DNA from 2 places in the Xenorhabdus bakwenae genome. Region 2 is predicted to be linked to the other one. Evidence: predicted binding sites of a transcription regulator. Region 2 holds the regulator's gene; the other holds the start of a gene.
What was found. The regulator CRP, encoded in region 2, controls carbon source genes, mostly activating them, when cyclic AMP is high. The targets are predictions, from matches to a motif close to ATGTGANNNNNNTCACAT.

Region 1: a site for CRP is predicted at 1,683-1,700, ahead of gntK (gluconokinase). Genes of this name have one in related genera too.

Annotation. Positions count from the first base shown of each region.
Region 1 covers NZ_CP119194.1:3,545,214-3,549,209, forward strand. Annotated here, with positions in the region: gene gntU (gluconate transporter) at 1-962, opposite strand, end outside; gene gntK (gluconokinase) at 959-1,516, opposite strand; gene gntR (gluconate operon transcriptional repressor GntR) at 1,737-2,732, opposite strand; gene PXH59_RS17560 (hypothetical protein) at 3,146-3,337, opposite strand.
Region 2 covers NZ_CP119194.1:3,237,055-3,254,910, reverse strand. Annotated here, with positions in the region: gene PXH59_RS16265 (SlyX family protein) at 1-4, shown strand, start outside; gene slyD (peptidylprolyl isomerase) at 137-670, opposite strand; gene PXH59_RS16255 (YheV family putative zinc ribbon protein) at 816-1,019, opposite strand; gene PXH59_RS16250 (ABC transporter ATP-binding protein) at 1,269-3,224, shown strand; gene PXH59_RS16245 (hypothetical protein) at 3,514-3,753, opposite strand; gene PXH59_RS16240 (LysR family transcriptional regulator) at 4,034-4,405, opposite strand; gene murQ (N-acetylmuramic acid 6-phosphate etherase) at 5,447-6,352, shown strand; gene PXH59_RS16230 (LysE family translocator) at 6,423-7,028, opposite strand; gene PXH59_RS16225 (YheU family protein) at 7,209-7,427, shown strand; gene PXH59_RS16220 (phosphoribulokinase) at 7,494-8,363, shown strand; gene crp (cAMP-activated global transcriptional regulator CRP) at 8,786-9,418, shown strand; gene PXH59_RS16210 (aspartate aminotransferase family protein) at 9,480-10,697, opposite strand; gene PXH59_RS16205 (aminodeoxychorismate synthase component II) at 10,820-11,395, opposite strand; gene ppiA (peptidylprolyl isomerase A) at 11,677-12,243, opposite strand; gene yihA (ribosome biogenesis GTP-binding protein YihA/YsxC) at 12,840-13,463, shown strand; gene spfP (small protein SpfP) at 13,526-13,573, opposite strand; gene polA (DNA polymerase I) at 13,912-16,704, opposite strand; gene dsbA (thiol:disulfide interchange protein DsbA) at 17,114-17,737, opposite strand; gene PXH59_RS16180 (serine/threonine protein kinase) at 17,756-17,856, opposite strand, start outside.

The DNA.
Region 1 (3,996 bases), 300 kb from region 2:
ACCAGCACTTGTTTGAATACCCCCCCTGCACCTGTCACCAGCAAAATAATTCCCGCAGGTTGGATCGCCGCAGAGCAGACCTCCATGACTTTCTCATTACTCATACCACGACGGATCGCCAACCCGTAAATCGCCACCAGACAAGCAAGCAAAATTGCAGTGAAAGGATGGCCAAGAAATTCCAGCCAATGATATAGCGCTGATTGCTGATCAACAAAACGTGCACCAATGGTTTTCAAGCCCACCAATATTAAGGGGAACAAAACCAATGCCAGGCTGAAAGCAAAGGAAGGCATCTGGCTTTTGCCAATGCTTGGTGTGCCCAGATCTTTGGGTAAATCCAGTGTCACATATTTACTGATAAAGTTACCGTATATCGGGCCAGCCAATAACATGCCCGGAACGGCGGCGCTCAGGCCAATCAGGATCATCCAACCAAAATCGGCGCCCATCTGGGAAGCCAGCATCATCGGCGTTGGTCCCGGGACCAAAAACGCCGCCGCCGCCGCAACACCTGCAAACAATGGCAGCGCCAGTTTCACAACATTGCCATTGGTGCGACGCGCAACGGCGAATGCCACACCAATCAACAACACAACCGCCACATCGAAAAACAGTGGCAACGCACAGACAAGCCCGGCCACACCCAATGCATAGTTAGCCCGCTTTTCACCAAAACTCCCCAGCAATTTCACGGCAATCTGGTCAAGGGCACCCGTTTCATGCAGGATCTTGCCAAACATTGCGCCAAGAGCGACAACAACGGCAAGAAAGCCCAAAGTGCCTGCCATACCGTCTTGCATTGTCTGAGTGATTTTCTCCAGTGGCATACCAGAAAAAATCCCTGCCCCTACGGAAACCAGCATCAAGGCAATAAAAGCATGTAACCTGGCTTTCATCACCAAAAACAATAATAGGAGAACAGAGCCGACGGCTGTCAGAACCAGAGTTACAGTACTCATGAACATCCCTCACTAATACGGTTAATGGCGTGGATATGGTCAATGGCTTTAATCACATTTTTGATGACTTCATCAAGATCAGGTTTGATATCAATGTGATGGACATCCTTTTCATCACTGGTCGGCTCTTCCAGTGTCTCAAATTGCGAGATGAGCATTTGCGGTTTGAAGAAATGCCCCTTGCGGGCTTTCAGGCGGCTTTCGATTAAGCCAAGATCCCCTTTCATATAAAGAAATGACAGGTTTTTGTTGCCATCACGTAACATATCCCGATAGTTTTTTTTCAAGGCAGAACACACGAGCAGGGAGATAGGGTTGGTGCGCTGCATGGCAAAAATGGCATCATTGAGTGCCATCAACCACGGCCGACGATCATCATCATTCAAGGCATGACCCTGTGCCATTTTTGTAATATTGGCTCGGGGATGAAGAAAGTCCCCATCCAGAAACGCAGCCCCTAGTTCACGGGCAACACCACTGGCAACCGCAGATTTACCGCTGCCGGATACCCCCATCAATACAAAAACGTGGTTTGGCTGTTGGGTATCACTCATATCAAACTCCTTTACACAGATCTTACCGATCAGATATCCATTTGATTTATAATAAAAAATTAGCAGTGGAATAGTAACCATCAAATGTTACCGGTAACTAATTGCCGGTAACATTAGCAGTGGAGCTGGATGATAGGCAATCAATCAGAACCATCAAAAAAGGAAAATGTGAGGCTTATCGCAATTGAAAATGGGAAAGCATCATTTTGAGCTACAAAAATTAAACACTTTCCCCCAGTGAAAGGGTAAACCCAACATCGATCAGAGTTTGTTCCAGCGTTTCCCCACTCAGACGAGCAAGCAAGGATTCTGCTGCCTTGCGTCCCATTAAGTTACGAGGAGTCAGCACGCTGGCAAGCCTGGGTGTCATTACTTGGCCGACATCATGACCATGAAAGCCCGCTATCGCAATTTCTTCCGGTATTTTGATCCCCTGTCGCTGGCACTCAAAAATCGCCCCGATAGCGATATCATCATTCGTACAAAACAGGCCATCAATTTCGGGATATTTCTGGCAGGATTCTTGCAAAAGCTGTGCGCCTAATGAATAGGAAGAGCTGACGGGTGTCATCATTTTTCTTGGTTGAAGCCCGGCGCTGAACATCGCCATTTCAAACCCTTGCAAACGGATCAGCGTTCGTTCATCCTGCCGGGCACCGAGATAAATAATGTTTTTGCAGCCGCGTTCAATCATCGCCATCGTCATCTGACGAGCCGCTGCTAAATTATCGATCCCTACTGCAATATCAAGGCAAGGCGATACACTGTCCATCAATTCAACTACGGGTATGCCTACTGTTTGCAACACCTTTAACGTTTTGGGGGTATGTGTGCGTTCCGCCAGAATCAGGCCATCAATATTATAGGCAAGCAGGGAGAGTAAACGTTCTTCTTCTTTCTGGGCAGAATAACCATAGTGGGCAAGCATAGTCTGATATCCGTTGCGATCAGTCACATGCTCAATACCGCGAATGACTTCGGCGAAGACCTGATTGGTCAATGAAGGAAGCAAAACACCTATTGCACGACTGGTCGAATTGGAAAGAATATCGGGTACACGGTTAGGGATATAACCTAGTTGCTCCACAGCTTCCGCGATTCGTTTTCCCAACGCGTCAGAAACCTGATCGGGATTACGTAAAAAACGGCTGACCGTCATTTTTGTGACGCCAACGAGGTCGGCAACATCTTGTAAAGCTGGTCGTTTTTTCTTCATTTTCAATGTAATGCAATCAGTTATTGATAGGTACAGAGGAATAACTCGCGGTTTTAACATATTTATACAGCATCACAACACGCTTTCTAGTGAAAAATGCCAATCTACTCGCATCTTATTTATCAGTAATTGCTGAAATTGTGATGGATTACACGCGCTTGAATAAATCTTCCAACATGCTGGTAACATCCCCACCGCATAACACAATAGTTTTCACACCCTTACTCTTTTTGTTGTTGCATTAAGGCCAACAGGTTATTTTGCGATTTCTGTGATGGAAATCTTATAAATTGGTAAGTAAGAATTAAAAATATGGATGAAATGTGATCTGAATTACAGATAGTAAAACAGCAGAATGAAAGCGAAAATTTGACTGACTTTATAGACTAAAAAAATGGTAGAATTTTTCCGCCCTAAAAAAATGTTATAAAACATATGGATAAAATTAGAGTGTTCCCCGTGAGTACGGGGATAAACCGGAACTTGATGGATAAGAATTGCCCCTGGGTCGATAATTCTTCGGGTAAGACAACTTCTAGCATCATTCCCCTCACGGTACTGGTAGTGGGAACCACAACAGCAAATCCGGTATGCTCGTTAAACATCTTTCGAGAGATCACAAACGCAGGGCGGCGTTTCTACCGTAAAATATTCTTTAGGACTTCCGGCTAACAGTGATTCCAACGTTAACTCTTCTTCGATTGGTGTAAGCACAATTTTGTTATCTTGAATGGACAAATCAAGCTTTGAACCCGTATGCAGATTGAAGGTTTTTCACAATGGCTTTCGGTATGCTAACAATATTATCTCCACCAGATTGGCGAATAACAACAGCAGTCATGCCCATCATCATAAACACAATAGAGACGTAATGATGGTGATTTGCTACACTTCAAATCACTGCTTCCGGCAAGCATAGTGAAGATAACAATCAGGAATGTATTTGTCTTAAGAAAAGATGAAAAATAGAAATGTCCACAGTTTAGTGATATGAATACTTTTCCCCGTGAATACGGGGATAAACCGTTTTTATTTTTACTTTTATTTGATCACAACTTATGTTCCCCGTAGATACGGGGATAAATATCTATCTGGATATCTAATCTACACACTAACAGGTGTGAATAAATGATAACCCAAGCAGCCTAATTTTTAGAAGTTTTTCTTATTTCCTTTTATTTGAAATTGAAAAAAAAATTTGCCTTTCCACAAACTCACTCTACACTTTTAAAATATTCCACATAAAAATTCTCATAGGAGACAA
Region 2 (17,856 bases):
CTGATATTCATCAGGGAAACGACCCGCCAAGGAAGGCTAGACGCAAAATAAAAAAGAGAAGCTTAAAACCCGCTTCTCTTTTTCTGCTTACTGATATTTCAGGTGACTAACGATTTTCAGTTAGCCCCGATTAATCTTAATGGCAGCTACCGCCGCAGCATCCGTGATCACCGTGATCGTGATCATGGTGCTCATCACAGCCACCCTGACCATGTACATGGCCATGAGCCAATTCTTCTTCGGTCGCCTCACGGATCGCAACAATTTCAACATTGAATTTCAGATTCTGGCCAGCCAACATGTGGTTTGCATCAACAACCACTTCATCACCTTCTATCGCAGTGATTTCTACTGGAATAGGTCCCTGATCGGTGTCAGCCAGGAAACGCATACCAACCTGGAGATCATCAACGCCAACAAACACATCTTTTGGTGCACGCTGAACCAGGTTGTCATCATACTGACCGTATGCATCTTCTGCTTCTACGCTAACATCAAAACGTTCACCCACCTCACGGCCATCCACTGCTTTCTCTAATCCGCTGATCAGAGAACCACGGCCATGCAGATAGTCTAACGGTGCACTCACCGAGGACTCATCAACTAAAACACCATCTTCTGTTCTTACTTGATAAGCCAGGCTGACCACCAAGTCTTTTGCTACTTTCATGACAACTCCTACATACCCGAGGGAAAAAATCCGTGAGGGAAAATTTTTACTGCTCAAAAAAATGCTGCCAATTGTAACGGAATTCTACGTTACTGTACCTAGTCAATGGCAAAATTTATCCACAATTCATTGTACATGTATTGAGTTACTGTGGTGTAAAGATCCCAATGACCTGTTCCTGGTCTCTGATATGAGATGTGACAGCGTCCTCCGTCTGCCTCTGTATATGGCCACAACGGACACACTCAACAACATCAACCTTATTTTCCTGCCACATTGCCAGCGTATCCTGTGATTGGCATTTTGGGCAGACTGCTCCTGCAATAAAACGCTTACGACTAATTGACATAATTCCCCCTAAGACGTGTCAGAACATCTATTTTCCGCTACCATGCACACCAGGTACTTAAAACTCAATACATATACCCAATAGATTTCAAATTGCGGCCCATCGAACACTATACGTATCAACGATCACTATGCATATCGATATACGATTGGTATGAGGAACGCAGTCAACAAAGCGGCAACTTGAAAGATGAAGGATATATAAATCTAACTATTAATTAACTTAACACATTATATATAGACGACATCTATGATTGTTTTCTCTTCACTGCAAATCCGTCGTGGCATTCGCATCCTGCTGGATAACGCCAACGCAACGATCAATCCTGGACAAAAAGTCGGATTAGTTGGCAAAAATGGCTGCGGTAAATCTACCCTGCTGGCATTACTGAAAGATGAACTTCAAGCTGAAAATGGCTCTGTCACCTTCCCCAGCAACTGGGCACTGGCTTGGGTTAATCAGGAAACGCCAGCCCTGGAAATATCAGCGCTGGAATATGTCATCGATGGTGACCGTGAATTCCGGCAACTGGAGCAAAAACTCAAAATAGCCAATGAACAAAATGACGGTCACGCCATCGCCCACCTTCATGGTTTGCTGGATACTATTCAGGCATGGACAATCCGCGCCCGAGCCGCTAGCCTGCTGCACGGATTAGGTTTTTCCCAGGTTCAGCTAGAACAACCGGTACGTTCATTCTCTGGGGGCTGGCGTATGCGCCTCAACCTGGCACAAGCGCTGATCTGCCGCTCTGATTTGCTATTACTCGATGAACCGACCAACCATCTTGATCTGGATGCTGTTATCTGGCTGGAAAAATGGTTGAAGAGTTATACCGGCACCTTGATCCTAATTTCCCACGATCGTGATTTTCTCGATCCAATCATCGATAAAATTCTGCACATTGAACAGCAGGATCTATACGAATATACCGGTAACTACTCTTCCTTCGAACGGCAACGCGCGGCCAAACTTGCCCAGCAACAGGCGTTATACCAAAGCCAACAGGAAAAAGTGGCCCATTTGCAGAGTTATATTGACCGCTTCCGCGCCAAAGCCTCTAAAGCGAAACAGGCACAAAGTCGCATCAAAATGCTGGAACGCATGGAGCTTATCGCGCCCGCTCATGTCGATAACCCTTTCCATTTCAGTTTCCGCCAGCCGGAAAACCTGCCAAATCCACTCTTAAATATGGATAAAGTTAGTGCTGGCTATGGCGAAAAAACGGTATTGAACTCGATCAAATTAAATCTGGTGCCAGGTTCACGGATCGGCCTGCTAGGTCGCAATGGTGCGGGTAAATCCACGTTGATCAAGTTGCTGGCAGGAGAGCTTGCACCTCAGCAAGGAGAAATTGCCTTATCGAAAGGCATTAAACTGGGTTACTTCACACAGCACCAATTGGAATACCTACGGGCAGATGAATCTCCATTACAGCATTTAGTCCGAATCGCGCCCAGAGAGACAGAGCAACAGCTTCGAGATTACCTGGGAGGATTTGGCTTCAAAGGCGATCAAGTGACCGACCCAAGCGGACGTTTTTCCGGTGGTGAAAAAGCGCGTTTGGTACTGGCTCTGATTGTCTGGCAACGTCCAAACCTCCTTCTGCTTGACGAACCGACCAACCACCTTGATCTCGACATGAGACAAGCATTGACTGAAGCACTGATTGATTTCGAAGGTGCGCTGGTCGTCGTATCGCATGACAGGCACTTACTGCGTTCTACAACAGACGAACTTTATCTGGTACATGATGGCAAAGTAGAACTTTTTAAAGGTGATTTAGACGATTATCAGCAATGGCTCACTGAACTGCAACGCCAGCAAATGCGGGATAGCCAGGAAAAAGAAAAATCAGAGAGCGAATCTTCAACAAATAGCACTCAAAATTACAGTGCTCAAGAGCGTAAAGATCAAAAACGGCGTGAAGCTGAATTCCGTAACCAAACGCAGCCATTGCGAAAACAGCTTGCAACCCTTGAAAAACAGATGGAAAAACTGGGTACGGCATTGACAGAATTAGAAGAGAAGCTGTCAGACAATACGCTTTACGACCATGATCGTAAAACTGAACTGACTGAATGCCTGCATCAGCAGACGCAAACAAAATCCAAACTGGAAGATACTGAAATGGAATGGTTGGATATTCAGGAACAGCTCGAACAAATGACAACAGAATTTGATGCGAGTCAAGGAGTCAGTTAATTTTTCAGGTATAAACCTGTAAGTATATAATCGGGTATTGTCATTCAACACCCGATTATTCCCTATTTACAAAGAAAAAATATAAAATTGCTTGCAAACAGCCAGAATATTCGTCGTAAAAAATAATAATTCATCAATTATGCAGGAGATCATTTATAATTGAAAAATGTTTCAGATTTTCATTTTTTGCTCATTGACTGAGAAACCTTTTAAAAATCACACCTCAAGCTTGATTATCATGAGAGACAAAATGACAATATTCCGTATAAAACAAGGAATAATGACTGACTCATACATTAGCAACTAAGGCAGAAAAGTTTTCAGCATCTTCAATCAAAGGCTCATCTATGTATTTTGCCCATACCACCCCAAGATCAATTTTTTTATCCGTTTCAACAATTTCCAAAAAATTCATATAATACTCAGGGATAGAACTAATAATCCGTTTAGGCACACAGGTATAGGCATTATTTTTTGTAATCATCTCTACTATCAACATGATATCATTTGTTTTTAATAGCAAATGCATATTGTCACCAGTATAGATAGGAAAAACATTGAGGCAATCCGTTAACTCAACCTCCTCTTTTTTTCTGGTGAATTTTTCGGAGTAACTCCGTTGCCAAACTTACGTAAGGCTATTCTGCATTTAGATACCAGATGACTTCCTTTCTTAAAGATATAGATCAACCTTTCCGTAAACACCTTTTTTGGCTCTAACGGAGCGCTAATAGATGATAGCGGCATCACTGCAACATGTAACATCCTTGCATTCAATAAATTTATCTGCTGCTCAACTGACAGTCCTGTCACCAATGACAGCACAACGCTCCCTTTTTTTCCACGAACTGTCGCTCTATTTGAGAATAATTGTGGATAGGAAAACAAGAACCGACGTATAAGTGCCTGACCATATCCTCTTTTGAATCGACATGAACCTGACTTTTGAAGTGCTCATAGTGAGATAAAAACTTCCGGGTATTTTCCAACGTCTTCTGCCCAAAATCTGTCAACCTTGTTCCATTTGGTCCCCTTATAAATAGTGATGCACCAAGAATATTTTCCAACCCGTGAATTCTCTTCGTCAAGGCTGGCTGAGAAAGATAAAGCCTCTCAGAAGCCTTATGATAATTAAGCGTTTCAGCCAAAACGATAAAAGCTTCAAGATTGCGTATATCCATGTTCTTTAGCCCAATGATTGTTGAATAACTACAAAACATTACAGATTCATGGTGATAGCATTTTAACTTAGTGTTTTGCCAAAGGTTTTATCAGGTAAAATGGTCAAAATGTTAACTAATAAAATGTTAGTTAATAAGAGGGCAATTCGCAAAATATTTATTATAATTATGTTTTAATTTCATTAAAAAATTATTTCAATAGTAACTAATTATTCTGGCAATGTGGATATCTTCCTTGTTAACGATATTATTTATCATTCCATTTCATTTTTTAAACCACAGAGTCATTATTATTTCTTAAGGTTAAAAACAATCGAGACATAACCTATAAACAGATCCACAATGGATAACTTTTCTTTATTGAGAATCTGCCAAATCAAATACCAGAGATTATGAAAGTTAAAATATCATATTGTGAAACTATTGTGTGAATAATTTAATTGAAGAATATAAAGAAAAGCATATACATCTGGCTTACTCGGATAATGTAACAAACAGCAGATAATTTACATCCATTATATCATTAATCGCTCTTCCATATTTTAATTTTATGATCACTTTAATATTCACTCTTATTACGTGTTAATAAGGAGATGTGACATTAAAAAATAGCAATACGGCAATGACAGGCTTTATAGTGTGTTGATAGTGATAATGCATACTTATTCTTAACGATTTTTTACTCTTTTTTTATATCGGAATACTCTGTATTGAATTTTCATTTTATGGATAAAACGTGTTAATTTTTAGTCATCTAAGAAACCACCTTCAAACATCGTATCGACAATTTTTCCGATATATACTCGATAAACTTCAAGCTTCAAGCTTCAAGCTGCAATCCACAAGACGACGCGAGGCCTTATATTTCTCCGCTGCGCGGGGAAATATAACACGTATTTTGAAGTTGGGTTGATATAAAATAAAAAGCGGGAAATCGTGTTTTTAATCTATTTTGGTGTATATTTTCTATTAAACGCTCAGTAAGATAATCTGACGTACATAATTCACTTCTTAATTTCAATAAAATATGACAGATAAATGATGAAAATCGACTTGAGCAATATGATAACAGAAAGTTGTAACCCCGCCAGTACCCACATTGATCAACTCTCAACTCTCGATATGCTCCGTGTTATCAACGATGAAGATAAAAAAGTGGCTATTGCCGTTGAAAAAACACTGCCTCAAATTGCCCGTGTCGTTGATAAAGTTGCCGAGGCATTTCGTCAGGGTGGGCGCTTAATCTATAGTGGAGCAGGCACATCTGGGCGCTTAGGCATCCTGGATGCCAGTGAATGTCCACCCACTTATGGTACAAAACCAGAACAGGTAATCGGCTTAATTGCCGGAGGGCATCAAGCCATTTTGCACGCTGTCGAAAATGCGGAAGATAATCGGCAATTAGGTACAAAAGATCTTCAGGCATTACACGTTAATCAAAGAGATGTTCTGGTCGGGATCGCAGCCAGTGGCCGAACCCCCTATGTATTAGGTGCCATGGAATATGCCAAATCAGTTGGTGCTACTGTCGCCTGTATCAGCTGCAATCCAAACAGCTCAATGGTGCAATTAGCTGATATTGCCATCACGCCCGTCGTAGGGCCAGAAGTGATAACGGGTTCATCCCGTATGAAGGCAGGCACGGCACAAAAATTGATACTGAATATGATCACGACAGGTGCCATGATCCGTATTGGCAAGGTATATGGTAATTTGATGGTTGACGTAAACGCCACCAATGCCAAATTAATCGAACGCCAGAAAAATATTGTCATGGCCGCCACGGAGTGCAGTAGAGAAATGGCAGAACATGCCTTGAACGCCTGTGGTGGTCATTGCAAGACCGCAATCGTCATGATTTTATCGGGTGTCAGCGCCGAAGAAGCCACAACGTTACTGGCAGAACACCAAGGGCTTATCCGGCCAGCGATCTCAATAGACCGATAATCATTAATACTCAATACCATTGACAGGATGGGCTTCACTAACGCTATTTTTCAGATGCAAAAATATTGACTTAACCAAACCAGATTAACGGCACACAAGCCGCCGTCAGGACTCCCATTGCGACATTGAAGATAAACCACGCGCGGCGGCTTCTCAGTAACTGACCAATCAGTGAGCCAAGAACCAGCCAGATTGCACCAGCAAGGGTATTGACGATTAACATCACGATGCTGATAACAAAAATGGAATAGTTATACAGCTCTCCAGCCAGACTGTAACTACTGATTGCGCCCAATCCCATCAACCAGGTTTTTGGATTCAAGAACTGCAATAGCCAACCCTGATAAATTTTGATTGGCTCTCCTGCCGACGTTATGGTGTCCAGCCGCTTATAATGCGAAGTAGCTGTCTTCCAGGCTAGCCAGAATAAATACAGGCATCCGAGTATTTTCAGGCCCGTATGTAACGCAGGATAAATCAGCAGTAACGCAGCAACACCAAACGCAGACAGCAGCAAAATTGTCTGCATCCCCAAAATAATGCCCAGACAAAGCGGGATAGAACGGCGAATTCCAAAATTAGCTCCCGATGATGTCAGTAACAAATTGTTTGGACCCGGTGTGACAGCGGAAATAAACATAAATATACTAAGCGAGAATATCAGGCTTAAAGTCATGGGTAGATTCCCCTCCCACCCAGGTGGTTGACATTTCTTTTCAAGAAAATAACAGTATGTTATTTCACATACAAGATAACTAATCATGAAATCAATTCATTATGAATCCCGGCCTACAACTCCATTAGCACTGGCTAAGTTCCCCAATGATGAATTACCGTATTTTCAGGAGCAATCACAATGATTATCCCGTGGCAACAATTGGAAGCCGATACACTCCACAACTTAATTGAAAACTTTGTCTTGCGGGAAGGTACTGATTACGGCGAACAGGAAAAAACGCTCGAACAAAAAGTGCAAGATGTCAAACGTCAACTTGAGCGAGGTGAAGTTCTGCTGGTATGGTCTGAACTACATGGAACCGTTAATATCTTGTCTAAAGCGATGTTCCGCCCGTAAAGCTCGGTTTGTTTTATTCATTCTAATTGACTGATTCGCCAATTTTATTGATTAAGGAGTCTGTTCATGTCTGCCAAACACCCCGTTATCGCAATCACTGGTTCCAGTGGCGCAGGAACAACCACGACCAGTGTCGCTTTTCGCAAGATTTTCCAACAATTTGACGTAACAGCCGCACTGATAGAAGGGGATAGTTTCCATCGTTATACTCGTCCTGAAATGGATGCCGAGATACGGAAAGCAAGAGAACAAGGCAGACATATCAGCTACTTTGGGCCAAAAGCTAACGATTTCGGTATGCTGGAAAAGACATTCCTTGAGTACGGAGAAACGGGCAATGGCCGCTGCCGAAAATATCTCCATACCTATGATGAGGCCGTCCCCTATAACCAATTACCCGGTACTTTCACACCGTGGGAACCTCTGCCATCAAATACGGACGTCCTATTTTATGAAGGACTGCACGGTGGTGTTGTCACGCCACAACACAATGTCGCCAGTCATGTTGATCTGTTGATTGGCGTTGTGCCTATCGTCAACTTAGAATGGATACAAAAACTCATCCGTGATACCGGTGAGCGTGGGCATTCCAGAGAAGCTGTCATGGATTCCGTTGTCCGCTCAATGGATGACTATATCCGCTACATCACTCCTCAGTTTTCACGTACCCACATCAATTTCCAACGTGTCCCTACTGTTGATACCTCTAACCCCTTCTCTGCCAAAGCGATCCCCTCGCTGGACGAAAGTTTTATCGTGATCCGCTTCCGTGGTCTCACTCAAATTGATTTTCCTTATTTACTCGCTATGCTTCAGGGTTCATTTATTTCCAGCCTAAATACTATCGTCGTTCCGGGTGGAAAAATGGGGCTGGCAATGGAATTAATTATGGCACCGCTTGTTAAACAATTACTGGAAGGCAAAAAAATCTCGTAATTTAATCCCCATTTAATTTTTAATAAGGCAGGTAACAAAAAATAATGTTACCTGTTTTATTAAAATAAATAGGCCATTTTTGGTAACATAATTTTTTCCCTTTTATAAATGTAAAATCAATAAAACCAACTCTTCTGCCTGATTTCTGATAATCTGGCAGTCAGTTTAATAGGCTGAAGCGATACAGGAGAAGACAGAAACGCTTTCCTGTGTTACAAACAAGGTTACAAGTAGGGACTGACAAGGTATATGGTTAAGACAATATACCTAAATTTTGACATCTTTATAATCCATATAAAATTCCCGCTTGTCAGTTTTTCAGCAGGTTAATTGTTAACCTATTGATTTTATCAAGCCAGCCTGAAGAGGAACTACCGTTTCTCACATCATAAAGGCAGAAATAACAACAGAGGATAAAGCGAATGGTTCTCGGCAAGCCACAAACAGACCCAACTCTTGAATGGTTTTTGTCACACTGCCATATTCACAAATATCCATCCAAGAGCACGCTTATTCATCAAGGCGAGAAAGCAGAAACGCTTTACTATATTGTTAAAGGTTCAGTTGCTGTTCTAATAAAAGATGAAGAAGGTAAGGAGATGATTCTCTCTTATTTAAATCAGGGAGATTTCATTGGTGAACTTGGATTGTTTGAAGAGGGGCAAGAACGTACTGCATGGGTGCGAGCCAAAAGTGCCTGTGAAGTGGCTGAAATTTCCTATAAGAAATTTCGCCAGTTAATTCAGGTCAATCCTGATATTCTGATGCGTTTATCTGCCCAGATGGCAAGTCGCCTACAAACCACTTCCGAAAAAGTAGGTAACTTAGCCTTTCTGGACGTTACAGGCCGTATCGCCCAGACATTGCTCAATCTGGCCAAACAGCCTGATGCAATGACTCACCCTGATGGTATGCAAATCAAAATCACACGTCAGGAAATCGGGCAGATTGTGGGTTGTTCCCGTGAAACGGTTGGCCGTATCCTGAAAATGCTGGAAGATCAAAACCTGATCTCTGCACATGGCAAAACCATCGTCGTTTATGGGACACGTTAATTCCCGATAAACCAGAAACTCAGCCAGTGCAGCCCGTTACTTCGCACTGGCTTTTTTACTTTTATTTGTTTAACCAGCGGGATACCGCCATTTCCAGCCGCATCATGCCGTCTGTAATTTCGTCCTCAGGAATGATCAATGATGGGGTAAAGCGCAAGATGCTGTCTCCTGCACTTAATAACATCAATCCCGATTCCGCCGCTTGCTGCACTATCTCTCTGGCCTTGCCCTGATATTCAGCTTTCAATACGGCGCCAATAAGCAAGCCTTTTCCACGAACTTCATGGAAAATACCATATTTTTGGTTCAGTTTTTCCAGAGCATGAATGAGCCTATCGTGCCGTTTTTCCACGCCCATCATCACTTCTGGCGTATTGATGATATCCAGTACGACACAACCGATACTACAAGCCAGTGGATTTCCACCATAAGTCGTTCCATGCGCACCCGTTTCCATTGCTGCCGCTATTGTATCTGTCGTTAACATTGCACTGATGGGAAAACCGCCCCCCAGCGCTTTTGCTGTCGTCAGGATATCCGGCTGTACGCCATAATGCTGGTAAGCATATAATTTACCCGTGCGCCCTATTCCACTCTGGACTTCATCAAAGACCAACAAGACCTGATGTTTATCACACAATTCCCGCACGCCATGCAGAAACTCTATCGTCGCAGGAGTCACTCCCCCTTCTCCTTGAATTGGCTCCAAAACAACAGCGCAAGTGTGATCATTGATTTCCGCCCTGACGGCATCCAAATCGTTAAAAGGTACGTGAACAATATCAGCAGGTTTAGGTCCGAACCCGTCGGCATATTTTGGCTGCCCTCCTACCGAAACAGTGAAAAAGGTGCGTCCATGAAACGCCTGATGGAAAGCAATAATTTTAGTTTTATTCGGATGATGACGAGTAATCGCATAACGACGTGCCAATTTAAATGCCGCTTCATTAGCTTCCGCTCCCGAATTAGCGAAAAAGACTTTCTGGGCAAAGGTCGCATCAATCAATTTCTGCGCTAAAGTTAAGGCTGGCTCATTGGTAAAAATATTGCTGACATGCCACAATTTTTCACCTTGCTGCTTCAGGATGTTCACCAAAGCCGGATGACAGTGCCCCAAAGCCAGAACCGCGATCCCTCCGGCAAAATCAATATATTCTTTACCCTGTTGATCCCATACTCGACTTCCTTGCCCTCTGACAGGAATAAAATTCGCCGGTGCATAAATGGGCAACATCACGTGATCATAGGTATTTCGTTTTATTGCTTTATTTTCTGACATTTCCCCCACCTTATTTTTATCTTTGCCATTTGAAAAATGAAATAATACTCATAAAATATGAATAAAAAATCACTTAAGAGCAAATAAAAAAACACTGAATGAGGGAATATGGAGGTAACTGACTAATATTTCAGGAAATTATTCAACAATTCATGTCCCTGCTCACTCAGAATGCTTTCCGGATGAAATTGCACGCCTTCCAGTGGTAAAGTACGGTGACGTATTCCCATGATTTCATCTACGTCGCCATTGCGCTGACTCCAGGCCGTCACTTCAAATGAAGCAGGAAGCGTTTCTGCGGCAACGACCAAAGAGTGATAACGCGTGACCGTCAATGGACGATCTAATCCTTTAAATACCCCTTGCTGGCTATGATGGATCAGACTGGTTTTCCCATGCATCACTTCACGAGCTTTAACAACGCTCGCACCAAAAGCTTGACCTATTGCCTGATGTCCCAGGCACACACCGAGGATGGGCAATTTCCCTGCAAAATGTGAAATCGCTTCCAACGAGATCCCTGCTTCATTTGGTGTGCAAGGCCCCGGAGAAATGACTAAATGAGTAGGCGCCAAATCTTCGATATCTTCAAGCTGAATCTCATCATTACGCTTAACTAAAACCTCTGCCCCTAACTCACAAAAATATTGATATAAATTGAATGTAAAAGAATCGTAGTTATCTATTATTAGTAACATAGGAGTATATCCTACTGATTATTATAGTCTTATAAGTTGCCCTACCCCAGAGGGATATTATGCATTCTGTATAACAGTAAAATCAGGTAAAGCAGTATTAACAGCAATGGGGGGCTAATCATACCACAGAAGCACTTTTAAAATAGTGGTACGGAGACCGCATTACCATAATGCAGCATGATGTAACAACGTAGAAATGGCGGAGAGAAGGGGAATGCAAACGGTACTCAAACAACCAGTAATGATTATCCGAATACCGTATTATGTCGGTCTTCGAGCTGTTAAGGTTCAACCTTGGCAGACAAGATCACAATAGGTTTTGCCGGTACATTTTGGTAAGGACCAACATTTTCTGTTTTGACCTGAGAAATTTTATCAACCACATCCATGCCCTTAACCACTTTGCCAAAGACTGCATAACCGAAGTCACGCTGCCCGTGGTCAAGGAAAGCATTATCAGTCACATTAATAAAAAACTGGCTGGTTGCGCTATCCTTATCTGCGGTACGTGCCATAGCAATAGTACCCCGCAGATTCCGCAGACCGTTATCTGCTTCATTTTTAATTGGCTCCCGGGTAGCTTTTTGCTTCATATCCTTTGTAAAGCCGCCACCCTGGATCATAAAGCCCGGGATAACACGATGAAAGATGGTGTTGTTATAAAATCCCTCATTGACATACTCAACGAAATTCCTGGTAGTCATTGGTGCCTTATTGCTGTCTAACTCAAGTTCGATTTCTCCAGCCGATGTGACCAGCTTCACGTGAGTTTCAGCGGCTAATACTGGGACAGCTATCGCACTGATAGCACATGCAGCCATAAGCGACACAAAAATACGTTTAAACATTAATGGTTCCTTTATTTTTGAGGTCAACAATAAAACTCATAACAACAAAACGCCTTAAGTGTAATTCCCTATGGAGTGAAGTTCCAAAGATTTACCTACATTTACGAGTATCTTAGATGAATAGAGGGAAAATCTACCGATAACTTTTATATTCGCATAGTTCAGCAAAGTCTATTTTGTGAATAACCCCCATATTGATATGCTTTCCATGCTAAAACATAGAAATTGAAGATTGATGTACACTCGACAGCATAATCAGAGTCATTCAAAATCTGTAAGCTCAGTTTCTTACACTGTGCTTTCGGATATTTTTTCCAGAATAATCACCAACATGATCTATACCAATCCAACTTCAAGATGCGTGTTATATTTCCCCGCGCAGCGGGGAAATATAAGGCCTCACGTCGTCTTGCGGATTGCAACTTGAAGTTTATCGAGTATATAAGGAAAGTTTGAATCCCGAAAAAGTGTTGATTTGGCGAATTATTCACAAAAAGAACCTATTACGGATTCCTCAAGTTACTCCTGTCCACAAGCAACTCCCCTCGGTATAATCATCGCGCTATTTTTGTGTATTCCTCAGGGAGATAACCATTTTGACCATCAAGAACTACAACTATCATATGACCCACTTTATTACGAGTGCACCTGACATTCGCCACCTGCCTCAAGATGTGGGTATTGAGGTCGCGTTTGCCGGTAGGTCAAATGCGGGTAAATCCAGCGCCCTGAATGCACTGACCCGCCAAAAGAGCCTTGCGCGTACCAGTAAAACCCCTGGCCGTACCCAATTAATTAACCTATTCGAAGTAGAAGAAGGAGTCCGTCTGGTAGACTTGCCGGGCTATGGCTACGCCGAAGTACCAGAAGAGATGAAACGTAAGTGGCAGAAAGCGTTGGGGGAATATCTCCAGAAGCGTGAATACCTTCAGGGATTGGTGGTTTTGATGGATATCCGCCATCCACTGAAAGATCTGGATAGGCAAATGATCGAATGGGCGGTCGTGATGCAAGTCCCTGTCATGGTATTGCTGACTAAAGCTGATAAACTGGCATCCGGAGCCCGTAAAAGCCAACTGGCAAAAGTTCGTCAGGAATTAGCCTCTCTGGAAGGTGATATTCAGATCGAATACTTCTCCGCCCTGAAAAAAATCGGCATTGATAAACTAGAGCAAAAACTTAACCAGTGGTTCAATCAGCCAGCCATTGAGATGGAATAACATCCGCCTCTGCCCCATAAAAAAACGCCCCAGTCAAAAGAAATGACTGGGGCAGCTAATATTCAGCTAAATCCGATTACGTGAAGTAAAAGGTCTGAAAGATAGAACATCTTACCTCTGTACCCTACGCCGATAACTTTAACCTATTCTTTTAATCAAAAAAAGACTTTTTTGTAATTAATTTTCACTAATTACCTCGATTCAGCTGTTAACATTTAAGCAATTCAGGTTATTATGGCGTCATTAATGTAGTTTAATTACATATTTATGAGATCTAGATCTAATCTACAACCTAACTGAAATTCTTGTCACATGCCTTTTCGCGGCATAATTGAGATAATTTCAGTTCATTAAACAAGCAGTATTTTCATAAAAATCATTCAATAAAAAAAGAACCGCATTTCTACGGCTCTTTTTCTGCTTCTGCTTCTTAAGATAAAAAGGTATATCAGTGTGCCTGATCCCAATTATCACCAATCCCAACATCCACATTTAACGGCACATCAAGCTGCATACTTTGTTCCATCAGCTCTCTGATTTTCTGCCCTGCGGTCTCCAGCTCTGATTCATGCACTTCAAATACCAGTTCATCGTGAACCTGCATGATCATGCGCACATTTGGCTGCTCACTGATAATCCAGTTATCTACCGCAATCATTGCCAATTTGATGATATCTGCTGCCGTCCCCTGCATAGGTGCATTGATGGCTTCACGCTCTGACGCCTTACGACGCATGGCATTACTCGATTTGACATCCGGCAGGTACAACCGACGACCTTCCAGCGTTTCGACAAATCCCTGTTCAGCCGCCTGCGTCCGTGTACGTTCCATATAAGCCAGCACTCCCGGATAACGCTCAAAATAGAGATCCATATAGCGCTGCGCTTCACCACGCGGAATACCTAACTGGCGGGATAGGCCAAACGCACTCATGCCATAAATCAGGCCGAAGTTAATCGCCTTAGCACTGCGACGCTGTTCACTGGTCACTTGTTCCAATGGTACGCCAAACACTTCCGCAGCCGTTGCGCGGTGGATATCTTTGCCTTGGGCAAATGCCTCCAACAAGCCTTTGTCCTGTGACAAGTGCGCCATAATGCGCAATTCAATCTGCGAATAGTCCGCCGCCATAATGCGGTAACCTTCCGGTGCCACAAATGCCTGACGGATGCGGCGCCCTTCATCATTACGAACAGGGATGTTTTGTAAGTTTGGATCACGGGAAGAGAGGCGTCCCGTCGCAGTTACCGCCTGATGATAAGACGTATGAACGCGATTTGTCAGTGGGTGCACCATCAGAGGCAATTTATCCGTGTAAGTGGTTTTCAGTTTTGCCAGGCCGCGATGTTCCAGAATCACTCTTGGCAACTCATCGTTCTCTGCCAACTCTTCCAGTACTTCTTCATTCGTTGATGGTGCGCCATTTGGCGTCTTTTTCAACACAGGCAAGTTCATTTTTTCAAATAAGATGACTTGTAACTGTTTTGGTGACGCCAGATTGAATTCTTCCCCTGCCAACTCATAAGCAGACTTTTCCAGTTCATCCAGACGTGCAGTGATTTCCCTTGAATGTTCTGCCAACGTTTGGGCGTTGATCAACACCCCTGTTCTTTCCATACGGGACAAAACCGGCACCAGAGGTATTTCGATCTTCTGGAAAACTTTTTGCAGCTTTGGCGCATTCTCTAACTGAGGATACATGACCTGATGTAGCCTAAGAGTCACATCTGCATCTTCCGCCGCATATTTTGCGGCTTCCTCCAATGGGATTTGATTGAAGGTGAGTTGCTTTTTGCCCTTGCCCGCAATTTCTTCAAATGTGGTGGTTTTATAGCCCAGATAACGTTCGGCAAGGCTATCCATGTCATGCCGCCCCGCTACGCTGTTCAAAACATACGATTCCAGCATGGTATCGAAAACAATGCCATTTAAAGCAATGGCATAACGCGCTAAAACACCACGATCAAATTTCAGGTTTTGACCAATTTTAGGCAGATTGGCATCCTCCAGCAGCGGTTTTAATGCTGCGAGAACTTCGTGCAGCTCCAATTGCTGTGGCGCATCCAGATAATCGTGTCCCAATGGCAGATAAGCGGCTTCAACGTCTGATTTCCCCACGGCAATGGCAAAGGACATTCCCACCAGATTAGCTGTCAGGGTATCAAGACTGTCGGTTTCCGTATCAAAAGAGAATGCCGGAACTTGTTTCAGCTTTTCAATCCACTCATCAAAGGATTGACGCTCAAGGATGGTTTGGTAATTTTCCGGTGAAATTTTAACAGCGGCGGGTGCAGCAGCTACTGATTTTGACTTAGTGCCGGCTGCAACAGGTTTCTTTCCATTACCTGCCAGCCAACTACCATTCTGTACGTCACTGATCCAACGTTTAAATTCATAATGACTGAACAGAGACAGTAACTCATCCGCATCCGGTGGAATAACAGAAAGATCTAAACAGGTCCTATCCAACTCAACGTCGGTTTTGATTGTCGCCAATTGGTAGGAAAGATAAGCCATCGCTTTATGCTGTTCCATTTTGCCAGCCAGGGTTTTGGCTCCACGGAAACCAAGTGAGGCAATGTCATCAAGCCGGGCATAGATCTCATCCAATCCGCCAATCCCCTGCAATAGCCCCAGCGCGGTTTTCTCACCTACTCCCGGCACCCCCGGAATATTATCGGAAGAGTCCCCCATGAGGGCGAGAAAATCGATAATCAGCTCAGGCGGGATACCATATTTTCCCTCAACCTCTTCCGGTCCCAAAATAGTGTTGGTCATGGTGTTAATCAGCGTGATATTTGGCGTCACCAATTGCGCCATATCTTTATCACCCGTGCTAATCAGCACCGAACGGCCCTCTTTTTCAGCCTGCAAGGCCAACGTACCGATAACATCGTCAGCTTCAACGCCTGGCACAACCAGAATAGGCAGTCCCATTGCATTAACCATTTTGTGCAACGGTTCAATCTGCAAACGCAAGTCATCCGGCATAGGCGGCCGATGGGATTTGTATTCAGCAAATAGCTCATCACGGAACGTTTTGCCTTTGGCATCAAACACAACCGCCACATGACTGGGTTTGTACTGCATGATCAAACTTCGCAGCATATTCAGAACGCCATACATGGCGCCCGTCGGTTCTCCCGAACTGTTTGTCAGTGGTGGAAACGCATGATATGCACGATAAAGGTATGAAGAACCATCAACTAAAATCAGGGGATTGTCTGCTATCTGTGCCATAAAATTTTCTTCGTCGTTCTGTGGGATGAATAAAGAATAGAATGCCATACTGTGTCGTTATAGACGAATTTTGCGGGAATTTTCTCGTACTAACTTGCATTTTATGACAAATATTCTGATCAGTGCTCTGTGGATAACTTTGTGCACAAAAAAATGGCATATAAAACAGATTTATGTATATCACCGCAAAGAGAGGATAACAGGAGGTAAAAATCAATGAATTACGCGAAATATTAAATAAATATTACAACCGCTTTAAAATCACTGACTTGTGGATATTACCGGAGTTTATGTTATGAAAGGTGTTTTTTGGCAGGTATTGTGCCAACTCTCTCATGGCTGGCACAATACCTGTATTATTTTATATTAATACTCGCATTTTTGTTTCGTTACGCTACCTTCTTGCAACTTATTTTTTGTTTACCAGATAGTTCACGACCTCAGAAAATTTCTGTGAGTAGTCCAAAGCTGAACGAGTGTCAATTCCGCCATTGTTGATCAGGTACTTACCATTAACAAACATCGCTGGAACACCACGTAAGTTGAAATCTTTGGCTGCCTGACGCTCTTTAGCAGCTACCGACTGCACGATAAAGCTGTTCAGGGCTGCATCATACTCTTCACCAGATATACCCGCTTTGATGAAGGCATTGCGGATATCGTCCTTGCTAGTGATGGTTTGGCTTTTCTGAATGCCATCAAACAAAATAGGAGTGACTTTATCTTCAATCTTCATGACAATGGCGACTGCCCAGGCATCGGTCAATGCTTTGCCCAACGGCCCCAGAAAATCCACATGATAACGTTCATGAGTCACACCTGCTGGCAAGTTTTTCTCAACCGTAGCAGGAACGTGATACGTATTTTCAAACTGATAGCAGTGAGGACAATAAAAAGAAAAAAACTCCACCACCTGAGGCTGATTTGCAACCGGATCTTTTAACTCGGTATACTGTTTGCCTTCAGAAAAACCGGAAGCAGCAGCATTAAATGCCATAAATGCTCCCACCAGCGCTAGCCAAAATTTCTTCATAAATGGTCTCCAAAAAAATTAATACATCGGATTAAGCTGTAAAGGCGGTTCCTGTAACAGCCTGACTTGTTCAGAAAAAAGACTCACTTGCTTATGCCAAAAATCACTATCAGCCATCC